2 linked regions of the Thiohalobacter thiocyanaticus genome follow. The protein of the gene in region 2 interacts with the protein of the main gene of each other region in a pairwise test. Links are inferred from orthologs where the notes say so. Each region holds a gene or a part of one and is shown on either strand. Other genes may lie near its edges. The genes, in order: accC and ribD.

The links.
Region 1: the proteins of ribD (region 2) and accC interact in binary tests that used the Escherichia coli proteins (3 or more experiments, as listed by UniProt). The link is inferred for Thiohalobacter thiocyanaticus from one-to-one orthologs.

The regions. Positions count from the first base shown.
Region 1 is NZ_AP018052.1:840,493-843,659, forward strand. Bases 174-3,023 are described here. They hold accC (acetyl-CoA carboxylase biotin carboxylase subunit), read left to right. Parts: upstream 174-853; coding sequence 854-2,194; downstream 2,195-3,023. Other genes in these bases: accB (acetyl-CoA carboxylase biotin carboxyl carrier protein), read left to right, coding at 174-348; CFK21_RS03910 (GxxExxY protein), read left to right, coding at 422-787; prmA (50S ribosomal protein L11 methyltransferase), read left to right, coding at 2,410-3,023. Outside these bases: more of accB, read left to right, coding at 1-173; more of prmA, read left to right, coding at 3,024-3,167. UniProt on the Escherichia coli protein: This protein is a component of the acetyl coenzyme A carboxylase complex; first, biotin carboxylase catalyzes the carboxylation of the carrier protein and then the transcarboxylase transfers the carboxyl group to form malonyl-CoA.
Region 2 is NZ_AP018052.1:1,234,317-1,237,627, reverse strand. Bases 311-3,304 are described here. They hold ribD (bifunctional diaminohydroxyphosphoribosylaminopyrimidine deaminase/5-amino-6-(5-phosphoribosylamino)uracil reductase RibD), read right to left. Parts: upstream 2,348-3,304; coding sequence 1,274-2,347; downstream 311-1,273. Other genes in these bases: glyA (serine hydroxymethyltransferase), read right to left, coding at 2,979-3,304; nrdR (transcriptional regulator NrdR), read right to left, coding at 2,397-2,900; CFK21_RS05815 (riboflavin synthase), read right to left, coding at 311-954. In the rest of the region: ribBA (bifunctional 3,4-dihydroxy-2-butanone-4-phosphate synthase/GTP cyclohydrolase II), read right to left, coding at 1-223; more of CFK21_RS05815, read right to left, coding at 298-310; more of glyA, read right to left, coding at 3,305-3,311. UniProt on the Escherichia coli protein: Converts 2,5-diamino-6-(ribosylamino)-4(3h)-pyrimidinone 5'-phosphate into 5-amino-6-(ribosylamino)-2,4(1h,3h)-pyrimidinedione 5'-phosphate.

The sequences.
Region 1 (3,167 bases), 390 kb from region 2 along the record:
ACTGTGGTGCAGGCTGCCGCGCCCATGCCGGCCGCAGCCCCGGCCGCGCCGATGCCTGCTGCGGGCGCGCCGGCGGCTGAGCCGGCCGCGGAGGCCGCGCCGGCCATCCCGGCCGGGCACCAGGTCACCTCGCCCATGGTGGGCACCTTCTACCGCGCGCCCTCGCCGGGCGCCACGCCCTTCGTCGAGGTCGGTCAGCGGGTCAATGCCGGTGATACCCTGTGCATCATCGAGGCGATGAAGATGCTCAATCAGATCGAGGCCGACAAGGCCGGCACCGTGGTGGCCATCCTGGTCGAGAACGGCCAGCCGGTGGAGTTCGGCGAGCCGTTGTTCGTGATTGAGTGAATTCAGGATCAAGAGCGCCACGGAATACACGGAAAGCACGGAAAAATATTAATGTGTTCAGGGAGGAACGCATATGTTGGTGGAAAAAGGGCTGACTTACGGTATCCGTGGGTGTGTTTATGAGGTATACCGGCAGCTGGGTGCTGGATTTCTGGAAAAGGTATACGAAAAGGCGCTGCTCAGGGAACTTTGCCTGCAGGGGCTCAATGCTGAGGCGCAGGTGCCCTTGAGGGTCGAATACAAGGGCGAGGTTGTGGGTGAATATCTGGCCGATATTCTGGTTGAGTTCAAGGTGCTTGTTGAACTCAAGGCCCAAACAGAGCTGTCTAAAGTGCATGAGGCGCAATTGGTCAATTACCTGCGTGCCAGCAGCAAAAAGGTGGGATTGCTGGTGAATTTCACCCATCCCAGGGCCGAGATCAAGCGCATTATCATCTGAAATTGAATCATTCCGTGCCTTCCGTGTATTCCGTGGCGCTCTTAATTTTTATGAAATCGATAAACCATGCTGGATAAAGTTGTCATCGCAAACCGCGGCGAGATCGCGCTGCGTATCCTCCGCGCCTGCCGGGAACTGGATATCCGTACCGTGGCGGTGCATTCCACTGTCGACCGGGACCTCAAGCATGTGCGCCTGGCCGACGAGACGGTGTGCATCGGCGGGGCGCCCTCGACGGAGAGTTATCTCAACATCCCGGCCCTGATCAGTGCGGCCGAGGTCACCGATGCCGTGGCCATCCATCCCGGCTACGGCTTCCTGTCCGAGAATGCCGATTTTGCCGAGCAGGTCGAACGCAGCGGCTTCATCTTCATCGGCCCGCGCGCCGAGACCATCCGCACCATGGGCGACAAGGTCGCGGCCATCAAGGCGATGAAGGCCGCCGGCGTGCCGTGTGTGCCGGGCTCGGACGGGCCGCTGGGCGATGACCCCGACACCAACCTGCGGCTGGCGCGCGAGATCGGCTACCCGGTCATCATCAAGGCCGCCGGCGGCGGCGGCGGGCGCGGCATGCGGGTGGTGCATTCCGAGGCGGCGCTGCTCAACGCCATCACCCTGACCCAGACCGAGGCCGAGGCGGCCTTCGGCAATGCCATGGTCTACATGGAGAAGTTCCTGGAGCATCCGCGTCATGTGGAGTTCCAGGTGCTGGCCGACGGCGAGGGCAACGCCATCCACCTGGGCGAGCGCGACTGCTCCATGCAGCGCCGCCATCAGAAGGTGGTCGAGGAGGCGCCGGCGCCGGGCATCAGCCCCGAGCAGCGTGCCCAGATGGGCGAGCGCTGCGCCGAGGCCTGCCGCAAAATCAACTACCGCGGCGCGGGGACCTTCGAGTTCCTGTTCGAGAACGGCGAGTTCTTCTTCATCGAGATGAACACCCGGGTGCAGGTCGAGCACCCGGTCACCGAGATGATCACCGGCGTGGACATCGTCAAGGAGCAGCTGCGCATCGCCGCCGGCCAGGGCCTGTCCTATCGCCAGGACGACATCCACATCAGCGGCCATGCGGTGGAATGCCGCATCAACGCCGAGGACCCGCGCAGCTTCCTGCCCTCGCCGGGCACCATCCAGCAGTTCCATCCGCCCGGTGGCCCCGGCATCCGCTGGGATTCGCACATCTACAACGGTTACCGGGTGCCGCCCAACTACGATTCCATGATCGGCAAGCTGATCGCCCACGGCGAGACCCGCGAGGCTGCGCTGGCGCGCATGCGCGGGGCGCTGTCGGAACTGGTGGTCGACGGCATCAGGACCAACATCGAACTGCATCGCGACATCTGCAGCGACAGTGCCTTCATCCGCGGCGGTACCGATATCCACTACCTGGAGAAGAAACTGGGGTTGTGAAGATCAGGAGCGCCACGGAATACACGGAAGGCACGGAACTTATTGATTCTTGAAAGCCCAAACATTACCCACGTCATTCCCGCGCAGGCGGGAATCCATAAACCGCCGCGGCTGCTGGATCCCCGCCTGCGCGGGGATGACGATGTCTTTAGTCCTGTCGCCAATCTCATTTCCGTGCCTTCCGTGTATTCCGTGGCGCTCTTGATCAATTAAACATGCCCTGGATTCAACTCTCTCTCGAAGCCGGTGATCTCGACCTGGAGCAACTCTCCGACCTGCTGCTGGAGGCCGGCGCGGTCTCGGTGACCTTCCAGGATGCCGCCGACGAGCCGGTGCTGGAGCCGGCACCGGGGGCCACGCCCCTGTGGTCGCGAACCCGGGTGGTGGCGCTGTTCGAGGCCGGGGCCGAGCCGGCGCAGTTGATTGCCGGTCTGCGGGCGCCGCTGGGCGAGGCGGCAGAACGGATCGAGTCAGCGACCCTGGAGGATCGCGACTGGGTCCGGGCCTGGATGGATGAATTCCGGCCCATGCGCTTCGGCGAGCGGGTCTGGATCTGCCCCTCGCATCAGCCGCCGCCCGATCCGGACGCGGTCAATATTCTGCTCGACCCCGGACTGGCCTTCGGCACCGGCACCCATCCGACCACGGCCCTGTGTCTGGAATGGCTGGACCGGCACCCGCCGGCGGACCTGGAGGTGATCGACTACGGCTGCGGCTCGGGCGTGCTCGCCATTGCCGCGCTCAAGCTGGGCGCGCGTCATGTCTGGGCTGTGGACAACGATCCCCAGGCCCTGATTGCCACCCGCGACAATGCCGGGCGCAACGGCGTGGGCGAGGGCGTCGACACCTGTTTGCCGGAGGATGTGCCGGCGCTGCAGGCCGACCTGATGCTGGCCAATATCCTCGCCAACCCGCTGGTGGAACTGGCGCCGACCCTGGCCGGGCAGGTGCGCCCCGGCGGGATGATTGTCCT
Region 2 (3,311 bases):
GCACCATCAGAGGCAGCGCCAGCTGCTCGCAGCGTTCGCGGGTCAGGGTCAGGCAGATCAGGCCGCGGCCGTATCTGGCCATGAAATTGATATCCTCCGGACGCACCCGGTCGGCCAGCATCAGCAGGTCGCCCTCGTTCTCGCGGTCCTCGTCATCCATCAGGATGATCATCCGGCCCTGCCTGAGATCGTCGATGAGTTCCTGTGTGGTGTTCAGGGACATATTGGTTGTGGTGTCCACCTGCATTCAGTCCTTACCTGTCATTGCGATGCTCAGCGCGGCAATGACGGAAAAAGTCATTTGATAAATCCATGCTCGGCCAGAAAGGCAGCGCTGATCCCGCTGCCCGGCTCGGCCGCCCGCTCGCCCAGCAACAGCCGCTCCAGATAGCGGGCGATGATGTCCACCTCCAGGTTCACCCGGGTACCGCTGCGGTACCCGCCGATGGTGGTCTCCTGCAGGGTGTGCGGCACGATGTTGAGATCGAAGGCCGCGCCCTCGACCGCATTGACCGTGAGACTCACTCCGTCGACGCAGATCGAGCCCTTTTCGGCGATATATTTTGCCAGACCCGCGGGCGCCTGTATGCGAAAACGCTCCGAACGGCCCTCGGAGCGGCGCTCGAGCACCGTACCGACGCCGTCCACGTGGCCGCTGACCAGGTGACCGCCCAGCCGAGTGGTCGGGGTCAGGGCCTGTTCCAGGTTCACCCGGCTCCCGACCGTAAGGTCGCGAAAGCCGGTACGCGCCAGGGTCTCGCCGGAAACATCGGCCCAGAAACCGTCGCCGGGCAGTTCCACCACCGTCAGGCACACGCCGTTGACGGCAATACTGTCGCCGGGTGAGACGTCATCGAGCGCCAGCTTACCGGTGCGGACGCGAACACGGGTATCCTCGCCGCCCGGCTGCAGCGCGGCAATCTCGCCGATGGCCTGGATGATGCCTGTGAACATGGGTCGGTTCTCTCTTCAAATTCTCAAATGGCCACGGACTACACGGAAAGCACGGACAAACCAAAATTTCATGGCATCGTAGGTCGGGTTAGCCCGAATGGGCGTAACCCGACGTTGCCGCCGTATATGTCGGGTTACGCTGCGCAAACCCGACCTACATGGCTAAACCGTCATTCCCGCGAAGGCGGGAATCCATTATCCGCTGTGGTTCCTGGATCCCGGCATTCGCCGGGATGACGGGCAACCTTCCAGGCATTTGCAAGGTCTCAAGAATTTTGATTCGTCCGTGCTTTCCGTGTAGTCCGTGGCCATTCCCAAATCACTTCAACCGGGCGCGAATGCGCCAGTCCGGTCCCACCGCGCGGATATCCTCGATCGTCAGTGCCACGCGGTCCGCCATGGTGGCCAGACCCGGCAGATGAAACAGTCCCCGGGCTGCATCGCCCAGCAGTTGCGGGGCCATATAGATTATCAGCTCATCCACCAGCCCGGCCTGCAGCATCGCCCCGGCCAGGGTCGGACCGGCCTCGACCATGACCTCATTGAGCTCACGCTCACCGAGCAGCCTCAACGCGGCGGGCAGATCCAGTCGATCATCGCGCACCGGCAGCACCGCCACCTCGGCGCCGGCGGCCTCCAGCGCCTGGCGCCGTGCGGCATCGTCGCTGGCGGTCAGCACCAGAGTCTGACCAGGCTGACTGAGCAGCTTCGCCGTGGGCGCCAGGGTGAGCCGCGTGTCCAGTACCACCCGCAGCGGCTGCAGCAGTTCGGAGTCATCCATCCCATCCGGTCGTGCCGTGAGCGAGGGGTCGTCCGCCAGCACGGTACCGCTGCCCGTGAGGATGGCCGAACTGCGCGCGCGCAGCCGGTGCACATCGGCCCGGGCCGCCGGCCCGGTGATCCACTGACTCTCGCCCGAGGCCAGCGCTGTGCGCCCGTCCAGGCTCATGGCCAGCTTGCAGCGTACCCAGGGCCGGCCGTTGCGCATGCGCTGAATGAACCCCGGATTGAGCGCGGCGCTTTCACTCGCCAGCACCCCGGATTCGGTGACAATGCCGGCGGCCTCGAGCCGGGCCAGGCCCTCGCCCGCCACCTGCGGGTTCGGGTCCTGCATCGCCGCCACCACCCGGTCGACACCGGCCCCGATCAGCGCCTCGCTGCAGGGCGGCGTGCGGCCGTGATGACTGCAGGGCTCCAGCGTGACATAGGCCGTCGCTCCCCGGGCGCGCGCGCCGGCCGCCCGCAGGGCATGCACCTCGGCATGGGGCTGGCCGGCACGTTCATGCCAGCCTTCGCCGACGATTTCGCCGTCCTTCACCAACACACAGCCGACGCGGGGATTGGGATCAGTGGTATACAGCCCCCGGCGCGCCAGCTGCAGGGCGCGGCTCATGTAACGGATGTCGTCGGCGTCCGCCACCTGCGCTGAGTACGTCACAACCCTACTTCTCATCCGGCAGCAAGGGGATCTGGTCGCGCTTCTCCTCCGGCGAGGGTTCGTTCTCCAGTCGGTCGATCTCCTCGCGGAAGGCCTTGACGTCCTGGAAGCTGCGATACACCGAGGCAAAGCGCACATAGGCGACCTGGTCCAGGGCGCGCAGCTCCAGCATGATCCACTCGCCGACCTGGCGCGCGTCCAGCTCACGCTCACCGGAGGCACTGATGTGCTTCTGGATGCGCTCGATGGCCGCCTCCACCTGCTCGGTGGCCACCGGCCGTTTTTCCAGTGCCCGCAGGATGCCGGCGCGCAGCTTGTCCTCATTGAACGGCTCACGGGTGCCATCGCGCTTGACGATGCGCGGCATCACCAGCACCGCCTGCTCGAAGGTGGTGAAGCGTTCGCCGCAGCTCAGGCACTCGCGCCGACGCCGCACCTGCGCGCCCTCGTTGGCCAGGCGCGAGTCGATGACCTTGGTTTCAATGGCTCCGCAGAAAGGGCAGTGCATGTTCGTCAGGCACAAGTCGCAAGATGCAGGATGCAAGCATGAGCAAGCGACTTGCCTCTTGCATCCTGCATCTTGAATCTATTGTTTATATACCGGAAACCGCTTGCACAGTTCCAGCACCTTGGCGCGCACCTCAGACTGCGCCGCCTCGTTCTCGACATCATCGAGGATGTCGCAGATCCAGCCGGCCAGTTCCTTGGCTTCCTTTTCCTTGAAGCCGCGGGTGGTCATGGCCGGGGTGCCGATGCGGATGCCGCTGGTGACGAACGGCGACTGCGGGTCGTTGGGCACGGCGTTCTTGTTGACCGTGATGTTGGCATTGCCCAGGGCGGCGTCGGCGGCCTTGCCGGTGATGCCTTTGTCGATCAGGTCGACCAGGAACAGGTGGTCATCGGTGCCGCCGGAGACGAT